Regions from separate parts of the Caproicibacter sp. BJN0012 genome, predicted to be linked through region 2. Evidence: a T-box and tRNA genes for the amino acid it is inferred to sense, from the RefSeq annotation. Region 2 holds a T-box; the other holds one or more tRNA genes.

Region 1 (10,560 bases), 410 kb from region 2:
TCCTCTCCAAATATCTGACCGACTTTTCAAAGGAAGAAATCAGGGACTGCGTATCGAAGGCGTATCGCTCGGAACGCTTTCCGGGCGGGCCGGCGCCGGTTGTCAGGGTGGGCGGCGGCGTTTCGTTTCTGGAGCTATGGCATGGCCCCACCTGCGCGTTCAAGGATATGGCTTTGCAGATTCTTCCTCATCTGCTGACAAAGTCGCTGAAAAAAATCGGAACCGGCCGGAAGGCTCTCATCCTTGTCGCGACCTCCGGCGATACCGGGAAAGCCGCGCTGGAAGGGTTTCAGGATGTTCCGGAGACCGAAATCCTTGTTTTTTATCCAAAGGACGGAGTCAGCCGGATGCAGGAACGGCAGATGCTCACGCAGGAGGGAAAAAATGTTGCCGTCTGCGCGGTGGAGGGGAACTTCGACGACGCGCAGACCGGGGTCAAACAGATTTTCGGAGATCGGAAGATACGGGAGCGCCTTGCGGAAAGAGGCCTGATGTTTTCCAGCGCCAACTCCATCAACTGGGGCAGGCTGCTGCCGCAGATTGTTTATTACTTCTCGGCTTACTGCGATCTGTGCGCCGCCGGGGAGATCAGGCGGGGAGAGCCGGTCAACTTTGCCGTCCCTACAGGAAATTTCGGCGACATTCTCGCCGCGTATTACGCGAAAAAAATGGGGCTTCCGGTCAAAAAACTGATTTGCGCCTCCAATTCCAACAATGTGCTGACGGATTTTCTCACCACGGGTGTTTACAGCCGGAACCGCAAGTTTTATACTACGATTTCCCCTTCGATGGACATTCTGGTTTCCAGCAACCTGGAGCGGCTTCTGTACGATCTGACGGGCCGGAATGCGGAACAGGTCGCGGGCTGGATGAACCGGCTGAATGAAACCGGCGAATACCGTGTGGATGAGAAGACCCTCGCGAAAATCAGGGAACTTTTCCATGCGGGATTCTGCGGCGACGAAGAGACCCGTGAAGAAATCAAATCGCTGTTTCAAAGCAAAAATTATCTGTGCGATCCGCACACGAGCGTGGCCGCCCGCGTTTATCGGGAGTATCGGGACAAAACGGGCGACGATACCCCGACGGTAATCGTTTCCACCGCAAGCCCGTACAAGTTCGCTTCGGAAGTCCTGAAGGCCCTGGGCGAGGATATTCCGGGCGAAAATGAATTTGCCGCCGTCAAGCGCCTCTCCGCACTGACCGGGGCCTCGGTTTCGGCGCCGATCGCCGCGCTGGAATCGAAGACGGTCCGCTTTTCCTATTCCTGTAAAAAGGAAGAGATGAGCGGGACCGTGCTGAAACTGACGGATTCAAAATTTGTCTGAGGACGTGCGCCATGTCACTGTTTGCAATCGCCGACCTTCATCTTTCCCTCGGCGCCGACAAACCGATGGATGTTTTTGAAGGCTGGCAGGGTTATACGGAGCGCCTTCGCAAGAACTGGCGCTCCGTGGTCCGGGAAGAGGACACCGTCGTGATCGCCGGGGACATCTCTTGGGCTATGAAACTGGAGGATTCCGTGAAAGACTTCCGCTTTATCCACGATCTGCCGGGACGGAAGCTGATCCTTAAGGGAAACCACGATTACTGGTGGTCCACACGGCAGAAGATAGAGAAGTTTTTCGATGCGAACGGTTTCAAAGATTTTGAAATTGTCCACAACAGCGCGGCTGCGGTCGGGGACAGAGCCGTATGCGGCACGCGGGGCTGGCTTTACAATGCCGAAAGCCAGCAGGATAAGAAAATTGTCAGCCGGGAGGCGGGCCGGCTGAACGCTTCGCTTGACGACGCCAAGCGGCGGGGACTGAAACCGATTGTATTTCTGCACTATCCGCCCGTCTACGACGGAAATGAGTGCGGGGAGATTCTTGATATCCTTGAAGACAATAAAATCAGCGATTGCTACTTCGGCCATATTCACGGCAGCCTTGCGGCAAAGCGGGCGCCGGTCGGGGAATACAGGGGAATCCGCATGCATCTGATCTCCTGCGACTATCTTGGATTTATGCCGGTTTTGGTAAATGAATAAATTAAAAACATTTCAGCGAAAGGTAGAAACTTTACTCTCCATGTGATATAATGACTTCGATAATCGCAGATTTGCAGGAGGAAATAGAAAATGAGTTTAAAATCAACCACCCAGGTGGAAAAGAACCGTTATCAGCTGGAGGTTCTTGTGGATGCGGAAGAATTCGAAAAAGCCGTGGATGCGGCATATCATAAAGAAAGCAAAAAAATAGCGATTCCAGGGTTTCGCAAAGGGAAAGCGCCCCGCAAATTCGTCGAAAAATATTATGGGGAAAACGTATTTTATGATGAAGCGATCAATTCCGTTTACCCCGATGCGCTCGACAAAGCGATTCATGAAGCAAAACTTAAGATGATTGAGGATAAAATCGACTTTGATCTGGTTTCCGCCGGCAAGGAAGGGCTTGTGTTTAAAGCGACGATCACCACGAAGCCGGAAGTGGAAATGGAAGACTGCAAGGGAATCCCGGTCACCAAAAAGATCGCCGAGGTGACCGATGCCGATGTCGATGCTGAAATCGAAAAGATCCGCGACCGCAATTCCAGAATGATCACGGTGGAAGACAGGGAGGCTCAGGATGGCGACACGGTTGTCCTTGATTTCGACGGTTCCGTCGACGGCAAGGCGTTCTCCGGAGGCAAGGCGGAAAACTACAGTCTGCAGCTCGGCTCCGGTCAGTTTATCCCGGGTTTTGAAGACCAGGTCATCGGACATAAAACAGGCGAAGAGTTTGACGTAAATGTAAAATTCCCGGACGATTACGGCGTGAAGGAACTTGAGGGCAAGGATGCGGTTTTCAAAATCAAGCTGCATGAAATTAAAGTGAAGGAACTTCCGAAGGTCGACGATGATTTCGTCAAGGATGTCAGCGAATTCGACACGCTGGACGCATATCGCGCGGACATTCGTGAAAAGCTTGCAAAAGCAAGAGAAGAAAAGGCAAAGGACGATCTGGACAATAAGTTGATCGATGCGGTTGTGTCCAGACTGAAAGCCGAGATTCCTGAAGCGATGTTTGAAAACAGAATCAACGACGACGTGCGGGATTTCAGTTATCGCCTGCAGTCGCAAGGGCTGAATCTCGACACCTATATGAAATACACCGGTCAGAATAAAGACTCGATCCGCAATCAGTTCCGTCCGCAGGCGGAGCGTCAGGTAAAGCTGCGTCTTGCGCTTGAAAAGATTGTAGAACTGGAAAAAATTGTTCCTTCCGACGAAGACATTGAGAAGGAATACGCCAAACTGGCTGAAAATTACAAGATGGATGCCGACAAGGTGAAATCTTTCGTCCGTAAAGAAGATCTCGCGGAGGATCTCGCAGTGGAGAAGGCTTTTGACCTGGTGCGCGACAGCGCCGTGGTTGCGGAAGAAAGGGAATAACCGGAAAGAGACAGCCGGCGCAGCAAAAAGATGCCGGAGAGCGGAATAAATCATCTGATTCCGCCAATGCTCTATTATTGCCGGCCACTGGAGGGATTGAGAAATGAGCAGTTTAGTGCCCTATGTAATTGAACAAACGAATCGCGGAGAGCGCTCGTACGATATTTTTTCCCGTCTGCTGAACGACAGGATCGTCATGCTGACGGACGAAGTGAATGATGCGACCTCCAGCTTGGTAGTCGCCCAGTTGCTTTATTTGGAGGGCCAGGACCCGGCCAAGGATATCAGCCTTTATATCAACAGTCCGGGGGGGTCCGTTACTGCCGGCCTTGCGATCTACGACACCATGCAGTATGTAAAATGCGACGTATCCACCATCTGTATGGGGATGGCCGCCAGCATGGGAGCGTTTCTGCTCACGGCGGGCGCGAAAGGGAAGCGCTATGCGCTGCCCAACAGCGACATCATGATTCATCAGCCGAGCGGCGGCACGCAGGGTCAGGCAACGGATATTAAAATTCAGGCGGATCACATGCTGCACATCAAGAAAAAGTTGAATGAAATTCTGTCGGAACGCACCGGGCAGCCACTCGAGGTCATTATGAAGGATACCGAACGCGATAATTTTATGACTGCGGAGGAAGCGGTTCGGTATGGATTGATTGACAAGGTGATACAAGGTCATCAAGACTCGATGAAATAGGGTGATAAAATGCCTAACAACGACGACAATAAGGGAAGGGAAATTTGCTGTTCCTTTTGCGGAAAGCCGCAGAGTGAGGCGCGCCGCCTGATTGCGGGGCCTGGTGTTTTCATCTGTGACGAATGTATCGAGCTTTGCACCTCCATCCTGAACGATGAGAAAAATCTGTCCACAAGAAAGGAAAGCTATAACGAGTCGGCTGCGGAACTGCCCAAACCGCAGGAAATCAAAAAGCAGCTCGACGAGTATGTCATTGGGCAGGAAGACGCTAAAATAGCCCTTTCGGTTGCTGTTTATAATCACTATAAAAGAATTTATTACGGCCGTGACAAGGACGATGTTGAACTGACGAAAAGCAACGTCCTTCTGCTGGGGCCGACGGGCGTCGGCAAAACCCTTCTGGCTCAGACGCTCGCCAAAATACTGGACGTTCCGTTTGCAATCGCCGACGCGACAACCCTGACGGAAGCCGGGTATGTCGGGGAAGACGTTGAAAATATCCTTCTGCGCCTGATTCAGGCGGCGGACTTTGATATTGAGAAGGCGGAGCGCGGGATTATTTATATCGACGAGATCGATAAAATCGCTAGAAAATCCGAAAACCCGTCCATTACGAGGGATGTCAGCGGCGAGGGCGTGCAACAGGCTCTGCTGAAGATATTGGAAGGAACCGTTTCCAATGTTCCCCCTCAGGGTGGAAGAAAACATCCTCAGCAGGAATTCCTGCAAATTGACACAACCAATATCCTTTTCATCTGCGGCGGCGCATTTGACGGCCTGAACAAGATCATTGAACGCCGTTCGGCCTTTTCTTCCATCGGATTCGGCGCCCAGGTGCGCAGCAAGTCGGAACTGGATTCCACTTCCTGGATGAAGGATGTCATACCGCACGATCTGGTCAAATTCGGCTTGATTCCCGAACTGGTGGGAAGGCTGCCCGTGATTGCAGCGCTGGACGGCCTTGATGAAGAGGCTTTGGTCCGTATTTTAACCGAACCGAAAAACAGCCTGGTAAACCAATACAAAAAGCTGTTTCAGCTTGACAAGGTTGAACTGGAGTTTCAGCCGGAAGCACTCAGAGCGATTGCAAAGAAAACCCTGGAACGCCGGACGGGCGCCAGAGGCCTTCGGTCGATTTTGGAGAACATGCTGACGGACTTAATGTATCATGTTCCGTCCGATTATACGGTAGAGAAAGTCGTCATCACTCAAGACGCGGTGGAGAATGGGGCAAAACCGGAAATCACTTATAATCCGGATCGAAAGCCGGTTGCGCTCAAAATCACGTCTCCCAGCAAAAGAGGGAGGAAGGACACCGCTTCCTGAGGGAACCAATGCCTGTTGCAGCGCGGCAATCAGATCGCCCTGCAACAGCTTTTTTTTCAAGGAGCTTACTATGAGTATGATAGAAACTGACATACAACACGAATCCGCCGCTATTCCGGCTCTTGCACTGAGAGGGCTCGTTATCTTTCCGGGCATGCTGCTTCAGTTTGACGTCGGCCGCCGAAAATCCATTCTTGCGCTGGAAAAAGCGATGGAGGAAAATCAATTGATTTTCCTTGTTGCTCAAAAAGATCTTTCCGAAAACGACCCGTCTGCGGAACAGATTTTTTCCATGGGGGTCGTTGCAAAAATCAAGCAGGTGATCCGGCGCAACGACGACGGAGTCCGTCTGTTTGCAGAAGGGCTTTACCGTGCGAATGCGACGTCCTATGAATCGGAGAACCCTTTCCTGCTGGTTCATTTGCAGCGGGTTGAGACTCTGCCGTCCCGGTCGACCAGGAGATCAGAGGCGCTGATTCGTTATACGCAAAACCTTTTTGAGCAGTTTATTCAGAACTACACTCACATTCCGCCGGATATTGTAATCGGCGTTGTGCAGAAAAAAGACTGCGGGGAACTGGCGGATTATATCGCGTCCAATATCATGTTTGATTTTGAGGAAAAACAGACAATCCTGGAGGAACTGCATCCGCTCCGCAGGCTGGAAAAGCTCGCGGCAATTCTGAAAAAGGAAACGCAGGTTCTTTCCATTGAGACCCAGATCAGCGAAAAGGCAAAAGAACAGATCGACCGCAACCAGAGGGAGTATTTCCTGCGCGAGCAGATGAAGGCGATCTCCTACGAGCTCGGAGAAGACGACAATCCCCAGCAGGAAGCGGACGAATTGCGCGAGAGGATCGAAAAACTCGGCCTGCCGAAAGCGCAGCATGAAAAGCTGATGAAGGAATGCGACCGTTTGTCCAAAATGCCGGATGGTTCCCATGAGGGAAGCGTGATCGTCAGTTACCTGGAAACCTGCCTGGAGCTGCCGTGGAATGTTTCCAGCAAAGAGCATATCGATTTGAGAAAAGCCCGCAGGATCCTTGACAGGGAGCATTACGGCCTGGAAAAAGTAAAGGAACGCATTCTGGAAGTACTGGCCGTGAAAAAACTCTCGCCTGATATCCGTGGGCAGATCGTCTGCCTGGTCGGCCCTCCGGGGGTCGGCAAGACGTCGATCGCCCATTCGATCGCGGAGGCGACCGGCCGCAAATACGTTCGCGTATCACTTGGCGGCGTCCGCGACGAATCAGATATCGTGGGGCACCGGCGCACCTATATCGGCTCCATGCCGGGGCGGATCATCAATGCCATGAAGCAGGCGGGAACCAACAACCCGCTGATTCTGCTCGATGAGATCGATAAGATGGGCAACAATTTTCGCGGCGATCCCTCTTCCGCCCTTCTTGAAGTTTTGGATTCCGAACAGAACAACGCTTTCTACGACCATTATATCGATATGCCGTTCGACCTGAGCAATGTGCTGTTCATTACGACCGCAAACGACGCAAGCGCGATTCCGGAGCCCCTGTATGACAGAATGGATGTCATTACGCTGGGGAGTTACACGCATCTGGAAAAATACAATATTGCTGTGAAGCATCTGATTCCCAAGCAGCTGAAAAAGCATGGAATCGCCTCCGCACAGCTGAGGATTACGCCTGAGGCCGTTCATAAACTGATCGACGGCTACACAAGGGAGGCCGGCGTCAGGACTCTGGAGCGCAATATTGCTTCACTGTGCAGAAAATGCGCAAAATATTTTGTGGAGGACCGTAAAAAAAGGATTACGATCAGCCCCAAAAAAATCGAGGAGCTTCTTGGACCGGAAAAATTCAAGGAGGACAGCCGAAGCCAGCAGGATATGGTCGGACTGGTCAACGGACTGGCCTGGACCAGCGTAGGCGGGACTCTTCTGCCGATTGAGGTCGCCGTGATGGACGGGACCGGAAAACTTGAGCTGACCGGCTCGCTTGGCGACGTGATGAAGGAATCCGCGCGCACCGCGATCAGCTGCATCCGCACAAGGGCCAGGGGCCTTGGGATCAGCCACGATTTTTACACGAAGTATGATATTCATATTCACGCTCCGGAAGGCGCGATTCCAAAGGACGGACCGTCCGCGGGTACGGCGATGGCTACGGCTATTACGTCGGCGCTCTGCAAGATTCCCGTCCGGCATGATGTTGCCATGACGGGTGAAATCACCCTGCTTGGCCGCGTGCTGCCAATCGGCGGACTGAAGGAAAAGACGATGGCGGCTTACCGCTCCGGAGTCAAAACCGTTATCATCCCTTCCGACAATGTCGCGGACCTCGAAGAAATCGATACCACAGTGAAAAATTCCATCCAGTTCAAGCCGGTTGATCAAATCGATCAGGTTTTGAAAATTGCGCTGACAAAAATGCCGACGCCTCAGGAAGCGTCGGACGCTTCTGAGCCGATGGCGCTCCCGGCCGCAAATAAAATTGACCGCATTTCTTCCGGCACAGCCTCAATTCCGCAGTGACGGTGCCGGAATATGGGGATTGAAACGGCTTTTTTCGAACTTTCGGCCGGCCGCTCGGATCAGCTTCCAGCTTCAACCCTGCCGGAAATTGCTTTTTCCGGCAGATCGAACGCAGGAAAGTCGTCGCTGATCAACCGTCTGCTTCTGCGCAAGTCTCTGGCCAGGACCAGTTCGGCCCCGGGGAAGACCGCAACCGTCAACTTTTACAACCTTGGCTTTTGCCGGTTTGTCGACCTGCCGGGGTATGGGTATGCGAAAGTGTCAAAATCGGAAAAACTTCGATGGGCGGAACTGGCGCAAGGCTATTTCCGCCAGCGGCGCGATATCCGTCTTGTCGTGCAGCTGATGGATCTGCGCCATGCCCCGACCCCGGACGACCTTCAAATGGTAAGTTTTCTGAGCGACGGAAAAGTCCCATTTCTGATTGCGGCAACCAAATGCGACAAACTCAATAAAACGGAGCGCTCTTCTCAGGAGGCAGTGTATTGCGAAAAATTTGGATCGTGTCCGGGGATTCCGATTGTCCCGTGCTCCGCCAAGTCGGGGGAAGGCGTTGGCGTGATTCGCGAAAGAATTCTCTCAGCGTGCAGCTTTGCGGAGAAATAGTTCTTCTATTTGACTTTTCTGCTTTGTAATGATATTCTGTTAAAGTTGGGAGAGTGGTTGCATTGAACTCGAGACTGAAAGACGACAGCGTGGATTTTTTGTTCAGCGCGGTTTTATCTTTAAAAACTCCGGAAGAATGCTATGCTTTTTTTGAAGATCTCTGCACGGTTTCAGAAATCAAGGCGATGTCCCAGAGGCTTTTGGTGGCTCACATGTTGAGCAATAAAAAGGTCTACAGCGATATTGTGGCGACGACCGGCGCCTCCACGGCCACGATTAGCCGTGTCAACCGGTCCCTTCACTATGGATGTGACGGGTACGAGCTCATTTTCCAGAGGCTGGAAGAGGGACAAAAGAATAAATAGATTGAAGCTTTCTTCTGCGGGGCGGTTCGGTGTTTTGCTGGATTCCTTTTAACGCGGCCTGTTGTACTTTTTGTTGGAGCAGGCCGTTCTGCGTTTCGCCGGTGCGCACGCGGAAGAAAGTTTTCTGCCGCCGAAAATTATTACCGGGCCGGCACAATGCTCTGGACCGGAAAGAAAAGAAGATTATGGTAAAAAACCTGAAAAAAGTAGTTTTTCGTGTTGACAAGCGCGGTTAAATATAGTATTATATAACACGTCGCTGATAAATGGGTGAGAACAGTTGACGGGAGCATAGCTCAGCTGGTTAGAGCACCTGCCTTACAAGCAGGGGGTCATAGGTTCGAGTCCTATTGTTCCCACCATTTAGTTGGCTCGGTAGTTCAGCTGGTTAGAACGCTAGCCTGTCACGCTAGAGGTCGTCGGTTCGATCCCGATCCGAGTCGCCATAGTATGCCTCTGTAGCTCAGTCGGTAGAGCAGGGGACTGAAAATCCCCGTGTCGGTGGTTCGATTCCGCCCGGAGGCACCAAAATGCGAACGTAGCTCATCTGGTAGAGCGCCACCTTGCCAAGGTGGAGGTAGCGAGTTCGAGCCTCGTCGTTCGCTCCAGATTGGCGTCATAGCCAAGTGGTAAGGCAAGGGTCTGCAAAACCCTCATCCCCGGTCCGAATCCGGGTGACGCCTCCAAAATGAAAAATTGATTCCATTAAAAGTAACCCGGGCTTTTGTCCGGGTTACTTTTTTGCCTGGCTCCCATTGATATTTAAAAACGCATGTTCTATACTAATTGAAAGCGGCCTGTGCGGAGTCTTCGGTTTTGATGAAAAATGGTAAACGAAGCGTTTATTAGGAAAGGATCTGTTTGAAAGTGGCGAAATTTTGTGTTTCAACAGATTCGGGCTGTGATTTACCCGGAGAATATTGCGAAAAGCGGAACATTTATTTCTATCGAATGAAATACACGGTTGGCGGGGTCGAATATGCGGACCGGATGCACCTCGGAGACTGCCGGGCGTTTTACGATAAAATGCGCGGGGGAGCGGTGCCGCGCACCAGTCAGATGACGCCCGTTGAATTCGAAAATTTCTGGTCGGAGCTTTATCAGAAATATGGGCTGCCGATTCTTCATATTGCGCTGGGAAGCGGAATTTCCGGGACCTACGACAATGCGATGATCGCCAAAACGTTGTTTTTGGGAAAATATCCCGATGCGAAATTATTTGTCATCGATTCAACGCTGGCCTCCATTGGTTACGGAATGCTCTGTATCTGGGCTGCGGACTTGCGTGACGGGGGGAAATCTCCTGAGGAGTGTGAAAAAGCTCTCAATGAGGGAAAGGTGTATATCAATACATATTACACGACCGATGATCTGAAATATTTATATCGCAGCGGGCGGGTAAGCAGGACCGGCGAAATGATCGCTACCGCCCTAAATATCAACCCCATTCTGAATCTTGACAGGGAAGGGCATTTGATCGTCCGTGAAAAAATACGAGGACGGAATCACGCGCTCGGACGTATCGGCGATATTTTAGGGCAGTTGGTTACAAGCCCCGAGAGACAAACGGTGTATATTTGTCATTCGGACTGCAAGAAAGAGGAAGTGCAGTTTTTTTCCCAGGAGATGATCAGCC
Region 2 (10,560 bases):
CACATTTTTTCCGGAATCCGTGCCGCCGCAGTTGCCTGCGCGGTGATCCTTTTTCTGATTTTTGTCTGGCTGTTGAGCCGTATGTAAAAAATTTTGTGGAAAACTTCCGTATCCGCCGATGATTCGGCGGTTTTTTTAATAACTTTTATGCTGTTTCACGATTCTATTATAACATAAAAAGTAAAAAAAGTATTGACAAAATATAAATATATTGTATTATTGTATTAGATGCATAGTACAATAATACAAGGAGATAAGAAAAGATGGAAGAGACTGTTTTTCAATCGCGGTCGCTTGTGCGGCGTTTTGGAACTTTTACTGCGGTCGACGACCTGAGCATGGATCTGCGAAAGGGCGATATTTTTGCTCTTGTCGGCCAAAACGGCGCAGGCAAGACGACCCTTCTGAAAATGATCTGCGGATTGACTCCGCCGACCTCCGGCTCGCTGGAGCTGTTCGGAAGCTCCGGCGCGAGGGGACTGGAACGCGCGCGCGGACGGATCGGCAGCATTATTGAGACGCCCGGATTTTATCCGTACCTGTCGGCAAGCCAGAATCTTGAGTATTACCGGATTCAGAGAGGAATCGACGATAAAAACCTCGTGAAAGAAGCGCTGCATTTTGTTGGCCTTGCCTCCGGAGAGAAAAAATTCAAAAGTTTCTCCCTGGGAATGAAACAACGGCTGGGCCTCGCGCTTGCGATCCTGAACGATCCGGACTTTCTGGTCCTCGACGAGCCGATCAACGGCCTGGACCCGATGGGAATCCGCGAGTTCCGCGAGATCTTATTGAAACTCAACCATGAAAAAGGAACGACCATCCTGGTCTCCAGCCATATTCTTGGGGAGCTCTCGCAAATTGCGACCCGCTACGGCTTCATCAGCGGCGGCAGGCTTGTCGAATGCATCGCCGCGGACGAGCTTGAAAAGAAATGCCGCGCCGCCCTGCAAATGGAGGTGGATCACTCCGCCAAGGCCGCCGCCGTGCTGCGGGAACGGCTGTCGCTGAAACAGGTCCGGATTTTGGATGAGTTCAAACTTGAGGTTCCTGAACTCATCGACCGGCCGGAGCTTGCCGTGAAATGTCTTGTGGAAGCCGGCGTGATGGTTTCACAGGTTTATCGGTCCGGCGAAAGCCTGGAAAATTACTTTATCAATCTGATCGGAGGGAAAAAAATTGCTTAAAATGATTAGAGCCGATCTGTACAAGGTCTTTCACCGCCCGTTCTTTTATTTTCTGCTTGCGGGCATGTCCGCGCTTGCGCTGCTGGTCAACTTTTCCATTTCAAGGCTTTCGGCCGGAAACACCGTTTATAACTCATGGATGGTGGTGCTCGCCTATTTTCTTTCCTGGCCGGTCCTTCTGATGCCGGTGCTGGTCGATCTGGTCGGAGCGGAAGAGTTCAAGGAGCATACGCTCAAAAACTCGGTTTCCTTCGGCCTGAACCGCACAAAGCTTTATTGCTCCCAGGTCACGGTGTCGGTCATTCTGGGCATCCTGGTCGGCGCCGTTGCCCTGGGGGCCTACTGTGGAAGCTCGCTGCTGCTCTTAAAACAGGACCCCTCCTTTACGGGAGCCTTTGCGGCCGATTTTTTCCGCAGAGTCGGCGTGAGCTGCATCGGTTACGCGGCGGCCATTCCGATTGCCGCGTTCCTCGCCATGATGCTTCAGAAAAATTCGCTGTTTGTATTCGCCTTTTACGCGGTGATCTATCTTCCACAGCTTCTGCTGAACCTGTTCCACCTGTCGGGCCTGAGCAAATATTTTCTGCTTATGCCGCAGTTCAATCTGATTGCCGCCGGTACTCCCGGTCAGATGACGGCTTCGGCCGCGGTCTTTGCCGCCACCGCCGTTTTCTTTGTCATGATTGGCGCCGTTTTCTTCAGAAAAAAAGATATTTGCTGAAACTGCTTCGGAAGTACTTGACAGAAAGGGAAAAGTATTGTATAACTGTATTAATGTATTAGTACAATGGTCAATTCGGAGGTGAGAAAATGGCATGGGATCTAAAATCCGACAGACCGATTTATTCCCAGCTGGTTGAACGGATCCAGCTGATGGTCGTTTCGGGAATCTACGCGGCCGGAAGCAAGCTTCCCTCCGTGCGCGACATGGCCGCCGAGGCTTCGGTCAACCCGAATACCATGCAGAGGGCGCTTTCCAGGCTGGAGAGCGACGGACTTTTATATTCCCAGCGTACAAGCGGACGATATGTCACGGAGGATGTACAGAAAATCATGCAGACGAAAAACAATCTTGCGGCGGATTTAATACAGGATTTTATTCAGAAGATGAACCGACTTGGATTCGACAGGGAACAGACGGTCAGCTTACTGAACCGTATGATTAAGGAGGAAGGGCAGAATGGATGACAGCATACTCGAGTGCCGCAGCCTGGTGAAGTATTTCCCGGGGTGCCTTGCGCTCAATTCCGTCAGTATTTCCGTGCCGAAAGGCCGTATTGTGGGTCTGCTCGGACCGAACGGAAGCGGAAAAAGCACATTGATTAAACTTGCAAACGGGCTTTTGACGCCCAGCTCCGGGCAGATTCTGGTCGGCGGCATGGCACCGGGCATTGAAACGAAAAAAATCGTTTCCTATTTGCCGGAGAGGACTTACCTGAACGACTGGATGAGCGTCCAGACGATGATTGATTTCTTCGGCGATTTTTATGCGAACTTCAACAAGTCCAAAGCCTATGATATGCTGCAGAGGCTGCATATCAATCCCGGAGACCGTTTAAAGACGATGTCAAAGGGGACCAAGGAGAAGGTGCAGCTGATTCTCGTGATGAGCCGCGAAGCGGAGCTGTACATCCTCGACGAGCCGATCGGCGGCGTCGATCCCGCCGCAAGGGACTACATTTTGGATACCATTATCAGCAATTACAGTGAAAATGCCACGGTGCTGATTTCGACGCATCTGATTACGGATGTGGAGAAGGTCCTGGACGAAGTGATTTTCATCAATATGGGCAACATCGTCCTGACTTCCACCGTCGACGAGATACGGGAGAGGGAAGGAAAGAGTGTCGACGCACTTTTCAGGGAGGTGTTCAAATGCTAGGCAAGCTTCTGAAATATGAAATGAAAGCGACGGCGCGGACTTTTCTTCCGATTTACGGATTGATCCTTTTGCTCGCCATCGTCAACAAGCTGATCTGGAATGCCGACGTACAGAACTTTGACATCCCGCGCATGGTTTCGATGAGCGTTTATGTGATGCTGATTGTCGCGGCATTCGTCATCACGCTGGTGGTGACCGTCCAGCGCTTTAATATAAACCTGCTGGGCGACGAGGGCTATCTGTCCTTTACCCTGCCGGTGAAAACGCACAGCCATATCGACGCGAAAATGATCATCACGCTGCTGTGGTCCGCGCTGAGCATTCTGGTTTCGGTCATCTCCGTCTTCATTATGGTGGCGGACGAACAGACCCTGACGCAGTTCAGCCGCGGATGCGCGGAATTGGGAGAATTATACCGGCAATACGGATTATCCGCACATCTGATTGCCATAGAGATCATCGTCCTGATCGTAGTCGCTTTTCTGTCCAGCATTCTGGAGATTTATGCGTCGATTGTAGTGGGCAATCTGGCCGGACGCCACAAGCTGCTGGCGGGCGTGGGCACGTTCCTCGGCTTTGGCATCGTCGAGCAAATCATTTCCTCCCTGCTGTTCAAAGGATTTGGCCCGCGGATTCAAATCTATTTCGAGTCGTTTCATTACTCGCTGGGCCTGTTCCCGGCCGAACCCGCGGAGGTTGCGTTGCTGATCGTGATCCTTTACACCGCGGTTTTCGGTGTTGCCTTTTACTTTTTCACCAATTGGATGCTCAGCAAAAAACTGAATTTGGAATAAGCCGTAAGAATAAAAAGGACCTCCGGATGCAGTTCATTCTGCAGCCGGAGGTTTTTTCATACCCGGGATGGGACTCAACCCGGATTTTAATCAATTATTCTGTGGGCAATTATTCAGTCAACGCCCTGTTCAGCCAGACATCCGCCAGATCCATCGCGCGGTAAAGCCCGTCTTTTTCACTGGCTTTTACGATTTGTTTCCGATTGCGCACGGTTTGGTCCGTCAGCATCAGCTGAATGCTGACCCGGTCCGCCACATCCATATCCTTTACTTTTTTCTTGCTTTTGATTTCCAGCCTGACAACATAACGGTCTTTCATGCTTCCGTAATAAATCACATCGCCGCAGCGCACCAGCGGCTTGCCCTTGTAGGTTGGAAACTGCGGTTCTCCGTCTGTTTGTTTGTCTGCCATTCGCCGTCCTCCTCTTTTGATGTCGTTCGGACCCGAATTATTCACCCAGATACGATTTTACCAATACCTGAAGCAGCTCATCCCGGTCAATCCGGCGGATCAAACTCCGCGCGTTGTTGTGAGTTGTAATATAAGTGGGGTCCTCCGAAAGGATATATCCCACAATTTGGTTAATGGGATTGTAGCCCTTTTCCTTCAGAGCGTCATATACGGTTGTGAGGATTTTCTTGATGCCTTCCTCCCGGTCGCTTCCCAGTGAAAAAGTTACCGTTTTATCGAGCATAGAAACACCTCCAGTATTGTTCATCATACAACAATGGGCAGTGAAATGCAAGAATAAATGCAAATTAAGAGCGAAGAACGGCTCCGATGCTCTCAAGTTCCTTCACGGCGCGCTTCATCGCGGCCGTAATCTGGTCTTCCGTCAGCGTACCGCTTGAAGAACGGAGCACGACGCGGAATGCCGCGCTCTTTTTGCCCTTTTCAATCTGTTCCCCGCGGTACACGTCGAAAAGCTCGATCTTCTCAAGCAGGGGACCGGTTCCGGAACGGATCGCGCGCTCCAGAGTCATGACCGGTATCCTGTCGTCGCAGATCAGGGCGAGGTCCCTCTCGACAGCCGGAAATTTGGGGAGAGGGCGATAGATCTTCTCTATTTTGGCGTTCTGATACAGTGTGTCCACGTCAAGCGTAAAGCTGATGACCCTGCAGTCCATGCCGTAGTTTTTCGCAGCTTTCGGATGAAGCTCCCCAATGACGCCGAACGGGCTGCCGCCGATGGATAATACGGCGCAGCGGCCGGGATGGTAGCTGAATTCCTCCGACGAGGCGGCAATATCCCAGCCTGTTACACTAAGTTTTTCCAGAAGGTCCTCCACCATACCTTTCGCGGTGAAGAAATCGGCGCCGTCGCCGTACATGCCGCAGATGAGCTTCAGCTTTTCCTCCGGCAGCCGGTCCGCCGAGGTGGGGAGGTACTCCGTCGCCAGCTCATAAAGGCAGGCGGAGGCGTTGCGGTTATTGTAGTTTCGGGAGAGGACGTCCATCATGGAGGGCAGGGCGGTGGTGCGCATGATGCCGGTGTCCTCGCCGAGGGGATTCGAGATGACGACGGAATTGCGGAGCGGGGAACCCTTCGGCATCAGGATCTTGTCATAGTATTTGGGGCTGATGAAGGAATACGTCATGATCTCGCTCGCGCCGAGCGCCAGCATGGTGTCCCCGACCAGCCGCTCGAATTTTTGCCGTGCGGTGTATCTTCCCTGCGCCCCGCCGCGGAGCGAGGTGGAGGCGATTTTGTCATATCCGTAGAAACGCGCGATTTCCTCTGCAATGTCCGCCTTGTGGACGAGGTCAGAGCGGAAGGACGGAACCAGAACTTCGTCGCCGTCGAATCCGCACCCCAGCTTTTCCAGAATTCTCTTCATTTCGTCTTTTTCGACGGAGATGTCGAGAAAACGGTTGATCCATTCCGGCTCCAGGCGGATTCTGCGGGGCTCCTCGGGAAAATGGCGGTCTTCGATGATGCCGTCGGTCACATCGCCCGCGTCCAGCAATTCGATCAGCTCGCACGCCCGGTTCAGCGCGGGAATGCAGTTGTTCGGGTCCAGCCCCTTTTCGTAAAGGGAAGAGGCGTCCGTGCGCATGCCGAGGTCGCGCGCGGTCGTGCGGACCGAAGAACCCTTGAAGCAGGCGGATTCGAACACGATGGTCGTGGTGTCGTCCACGATTTCGCTGTTTTCGCCGCCCATGACACCGGCGATCGCGACCGCGCGGCTTTCATCAGCGATGACCAGGTTGTTGGAATGAAGCGTGTGCGGCGCGCTGTCCAGCGTGGTGATCGCTTCGCCGTCCCTTGCCCGGCGCACCGTGATTTTGTGCCCCTCGATGAACCGGTAGTCGAACGAGTGCATCGGCTGGCCGTATTCCAGCATCACATAGTTTGTGATGTCGACGATGTTGTTGATCGGGCGCACGCCCATCGCGCGAAGACGCTCGCGCATCCAGCGCGGGGAGGGCTTCACCCTCACATTTTTCACGACGCGCGCGGAATACATCGGGCAGAGGTCGGGCGCTTCCACCGAGACGCTCAGCAGTTCTTTCCCGGAGCCGTGGCCGCCTTTGACGACGGGCACATGGAGTTTCAGGGGCTTGTGGAACGTTGCGGCGGCTTCGCGGGCCAAGCCGATGACGGAAAAGCAGTCCGGCCGGTTGGAGGTGATCTCAAATTCGACGATCGTGTCGTTCAGGCCGATGGCTTCCTGAATCGGCTGGCCGGGACGGCAGTCCTCCTGTAAAACGAAGATTCCGTCCTCGATGGCATAGGGAAAGTCGTGTTTGGTCAGGCCGAGCTCCGAAAGGGAGCAGAGCATCCCGTTGCTTTCCAGGCCGCGCAGCTTTCCCTTTTTGATCTTCTTGCCTCCCGGAAGGCTGGAATTGTGGAGCGCGGCCGGCACGAGGTCGCCGACTTTCAAGTTCTGCGCCCCGGTGATGATCTGGAGCGGCTCGCCGTTGCCGACGTCGGTCCTGGTGATCCACATGTGGTCGGAATCCGGATGGCGTTCCAGAGAAAGGACTTTCCCGACCACCACGTTTTCAATTTCACCGCCTTCCGTCCTCCAGCTTTCCACCTTGGAACCGCTCATGGTCATTGCCTCCGTGAAGGAACGGATCGGCATATCTTCAAGCTCAACGAATTCCTTGAGCCATTTCTTGGACAAATCCATTTTGCTTCCCCCTTAAAACTGATTCAGGAACCGCACGTCGTTCTCGTAGAACAGACGCAGGTCGTCGATGCTGTATTTGCGCATTACGAGGCGTTCAAGCCCCATGCCGAACGCGAAGCCGCTGTATTCCTCCGGATCGATGCCGCAGTTCGAGAGCACCTTCGGATGGACCATGCCGCAGCCGAGAATTTCGATCCAGCCTTCACCCTTGCACAGGCGGCAGCCTTCTCCGTGGCAGCTGAAACACTGCACGTCGACTTCCGCGGAAGGCTCCGTGAACGGGAAATGATGCGGGCGGAACCGGACGACAGAGTCCTCGCCGTACATGTGCCTGATGAGGGTTTCCAATGTGCCCTTCAGGTTCGCGAACGTGATTCCCCTGTCGACCACAAGTCCCTCGATCTGATGGAACAGCGGGGAGTGCGTGGCGTCCACGGCGTCGGAACGGTAGACGCGTCCGGGGGAAATCATGCGGATCGGCGGCTTCTGCTTTTCCATGGTCCGCACCTGCACGGGGGAAGTCTGCGTCCGGAGCAGAATCTTGTCGGTGATATAAAACGTGTCCTGCGTGTCGCGCGCGGGATGGTCTTTCGGAATGTTCAGAGCCTCAAAGTTATAGTAGTCGTACTCGACCTCCGGCCCGCTGACGATGTCGAAGCCCATCCCGACGAAGATTTCCTTGATTTCGTTAAGTTCCAGGCTCAGCGGGTGCCTGTGGCCCAGGGCATGCCGTTTTCCCGGCATGGTGACGTCGATTTCTTCCCTCTTCAGCCGCAGGGCCGTCTCCGCCTCGTGAAGCTCGGCGGCCCGGTCAGCCAGTTCCCTTTCGAGCAGCGCGCGCAGTTCGTTCGCGAACTGCCCGACGACGGGTCTCTCCTGTTCCGACAGACTGCGCATTTGCTTCAGAATGGCGGTCAGTTCCCCTCTTTTGCCCAGATATTTAATGCGGAGACCTTCAAGGCCCTGCCGGTCCATTGTCCCCTTGAGCTCCTCCTCCGCCCTTTTGCGAAGGGACTCCAACTGCTCTTTGATCATACGGGTCATCCTTTCTTCTCCAGTGAAAAATAAAAAAGCCCTCCTCCCGCAAGGGACGAAGGCAAAAGCTCCGTGGTACCACCCTAATTGTAACTTAAAAAGCCTTTAACGGCGCCGTCCGTTGCGGCCTACTGCGTTTGGTTCAGCCGCACCGCTCCAAAGGGAACTTCGCCGCTCTATTCCGCAAATGCGCTTTCAGCCGACGGCACATTTTCTCTGATCGGAATGAAGAAAGGTTACTTCCTTTTTCATTGCGTTTTTGATTTTTACAAAATACAATATAACACGGATCATATCCAAATGCAAGGGAAATATCCATTTGTCCGCGGAACGGGCGGGACCGGCGCTTAAAAAACAAGGCTGAAAATTGTATTCGATTCCAGCATGTGTTAAAATATAAAAAAATGCTCTGGAGGGGGAGATCCGTGGACATTTTTATTGAACAGCTGGTTAAAAAGAAATCAGGCCCGCGGGATTATCTGTTTTTCACGGGGATTGTGCTGATTGGGGCGCTGGTGGTTTTTCTTTCCATACTTTTTCTCCCGTCTCTGGCGATTTTTGTCCTTGCCGCCGTCTGCTGCGGCGCTTATCTCCTGATTACTTCGCGGAATCTGGAATTTGAGTACAGTGTGACCAACGGCGATCTCACGATCGACAGGATTATTGCCAAGCGGAAACGAAGACGGATGATTTCCGTCGATGCCCGCACGGTGGAGAAAATGGGAAAATATGACCCTCAGAAGCTTCGCTCGAAAAACTTCGACGCGCGGATCTTTTCGTCCGAAACGGAAAAAGGGACGGACGCGTGGTATCTCTGCGCACACCATTTCGAAAGGGGGAACGTGCTGATCGTTTTCAGCCCGAACGAAAAGATACTGAACTCGATCCGGCCGTTTTTGCAAAGGCAGGTGGCAAAGGATGCTTTTGGTCGGTACTGATCTGGTGGAGATCGCCAGAATTGAAAAATCCATGCGGAACCCGTTGTTCTGTGCCCGGATTTTGGGGAAAACAGAATATGAACAGCTTTCCCGGCGCGGCTTTCCCGTGCAGAGCGTAGCGGCCAGTTTCTGCGCGAAAGAGGCCTTTTCCAAAGCGGTCGGGACGGGCCTTGGAGGTTTCCGCCTGCGGGAGGCGGAGCTTCTGCGCGCGCCGAACGGCGGGCCGGAGCTTCGCCTTTCCGGAAAAGCGGCGGAACTTGCGGGGAAAACACGTTTTTCCGTCAGTGTGACGCACACCGCAACATCCGCCGCCGCGACCGTCGTCGGATGGGGGGAGGAAGCGCTTCCGGTGGAGCAGGCGTTGCCGAAGGAACTGCCTGAAGGGGAAAAAATCCTGCGGGACATGCTCAGGCCCCGTGATCCGGAAAGCAACAAGGGGAATTACGGCCGCCTTCTGTGCGTCTGCGGCAGCGATGGCATGGCGGGCGCCGCCGCCATGAGCACGCTTTCGGCCCTCCGCTGCGGCGCGGGGATCGTGGAGACCGCTCTCCCGCGGACGATTTATCCGATCGTCGCCGCCCTTGCGCCGGAGGCGGTATTTACCCTGCTCGAAATTTCTTCGGAGGGCGGCATGGCGGACCGGACCCCGCAGGAGATCCGTTCGGCGCTCTCGCGGGCGAGCGCGTGTCTTGCCGGCTGCGGACTGGGAAAAAGTCCGTTTGCGCGCGGCGCCGTTTCCCTTTTGCTCAGGGAAACGCGGGTTCCGCTTGTCCTGGACGCGGATGGCATAAATCTGGTGTCGGAGCATATAGATGAACTGAAAACAGCCCGCGCCCCGCTCATTCTGACGCCGCATCCCGGCGAGATGGCCCGCCTTTTGAAGACGACGGTGAGGGGGGTCCAGGAAAACCGGGAGGAATGCGCCCGCTCGTTTTCACGGGAATACGGGGTGATCCTGGTCCTGAAGGGAGCCGGAACGCTGGTTGCCTCACCGGAGGGCCGGCTGTACCGGAATACGACCGGGAATCCGGGCATGGCGAAGGGCGGAAGCGGCGACGTGCTGGCGGGGATGATCGCGTCCTTTGCCGCGCAGGGGATCGAACCCTTCAGCGCGGCGGCCGGGGCGGTGTATTTGCACGGCCTTGCCGGGGACCGATGTGCGGAGTCGCTGTCGCAGAGCGCCATGCTGCCCACCGATCTGATCGGGAAACTGCCGGAGCTGTTTTTGAAATTGGGGCGGTAGCGTGTACGCCGCCCGAACGGGGGAATGCCGGTGCGCCGGTCTGTGATTGCCGCGGCTGCGGCGCTGTGCCTGCTGCTGAGCGGCTGTGCGAGCCCCAGAATGGAAGCCGGGGACCTTGACTTTCAGTTCGACTGCAAAGCGGAGATCCATTATCCGGGCGGCAGCGTCACCTGCTCTTTTCAGCGCGCCGGACCGGAGGACGCGGGGCTGGAAATCCTTTCAGGAGGGCCCGCGGGTCTGTCCTGGAGCTGGAGCGGCAACGGCTTTACCGCGCTGTACCAGGGACTGGCCGCCTCCGGGGAAAACTGCATCCTTCCACAGGATTCTTTCGCCTCCGTATTGGTGA

Evidence for each region. A T-box is a leader RNA that pairs with one kind of tRNA and senses whether it is charged. The one in region 2 lies ahead of pheS (phenylalanine--tRNA ligase subunit alpha), so its partner is inferred to be a tRNA-Phe.
Region 1: it encodes a tRNA-Phe, which carries the amino acid that the T-box ahead of pheS (phenylalanine--tRNA ligase subunit alpha) is inferred to sense. The anticodon was not compared.

The regions. Positions count from the first base shown of each region.
Region 1 is NZ_CP142518.1:1,735,472-1,746,031, forward strand. It holds gene thrC (threonine synthase) at 1-1,328, shown strand, start outside; gene VA597_RS08385 (metallophosphoesterase) at 1,340-2,032, shown strand; gene tig (trigger factor) at 2,123-3,415, shown strand; gene clpP (ATP-dependent Clp endopeptidase proteolytic subunit ClpP) at 3,519-4,118, shown strand; gene clpX (ATP-dependent Clp protease ATP-binding subunit ClpX) at 4,128-5,444, shown strand; gene lon (endopeptidase La) at 5,515-7,953, shown strand; gene yihA (ribosome biogenesis GTP-binding protein YihA/YsxC) at 7,966-8,559, shown strand; gene VA597_RS08415 (YerC/YecD family TrpR-related protein) at 8,622-8,924, shown strand; tRNA gene VA597_RS08420 (tRNA-Val) at 9,210-9,286, shown strand; tRNA gene VA597_RS08425 (tRNA-Asp) at 9,294-9,370, shown strand; tRNA gene VA597_RS08430 (tRNA-Phe) at 9,377-9,452, shown strand; tRNA gene VA597_RS08435 (tRNA-Gly) at 9,457-9,532, shown strand; tRNA gene VA597_RS08440 (tRNA-Cys) at 9,537-9,610, shown strand; gene VA597_RS08445 (DegV family protein) at 9,792-10,560, shown strand, end outside.
Region 2 is NZ_CP142518.1:2,140,750-2,151,309, reverse strand. It holds gene VA597_RS10385 (hypothetical protein) at 1-87, shown strand, start outside; gene VA597_RS10380 (ATP-binding cassette domain-containing protein) at 264-1,184, shown strand; gene VA597_RS10375 (ABC transporter permease) at 1,186-1,905, shown strand; gene VA597_RS10370 (GntR family transcriptional regulator) at 1,995-2,372, shown strand; gene VA597_RS10365 (ABC transporter ATP-binding protein) at 2,365-3,066, shown strand; gene VA597_RS10360 (hypothetical protein) at 3,060-3,860, shown strand; gene VA597_RS10355 (hypothetical protein) at 3,970-4,272, opposite strand; gene VA597_RS10350 (IreB family regulatory phosphoprotein) at 4,310-4,555, opposite strand; gene pheT (phenylalanine--tRNA ligase subunit beta) at 4,620-6,998, opposite strand; gene pheS (phenylalanine--tRNA ligase subunit alpha) at 7,011-8,030, opposite strand; T-box leader at 8,082-8,294, opposite strand; gene VA597_RS10335 (hypothetical protein) at 8,459-8,971, shown strand; gene VA597_RS10330 (NAD(P)H-hydrate dehydratase) at 8,958-10,214, shown strand; gene VA597_RS10325 (hypothetical protein) at 10,245-10,560, shown strand, end outside.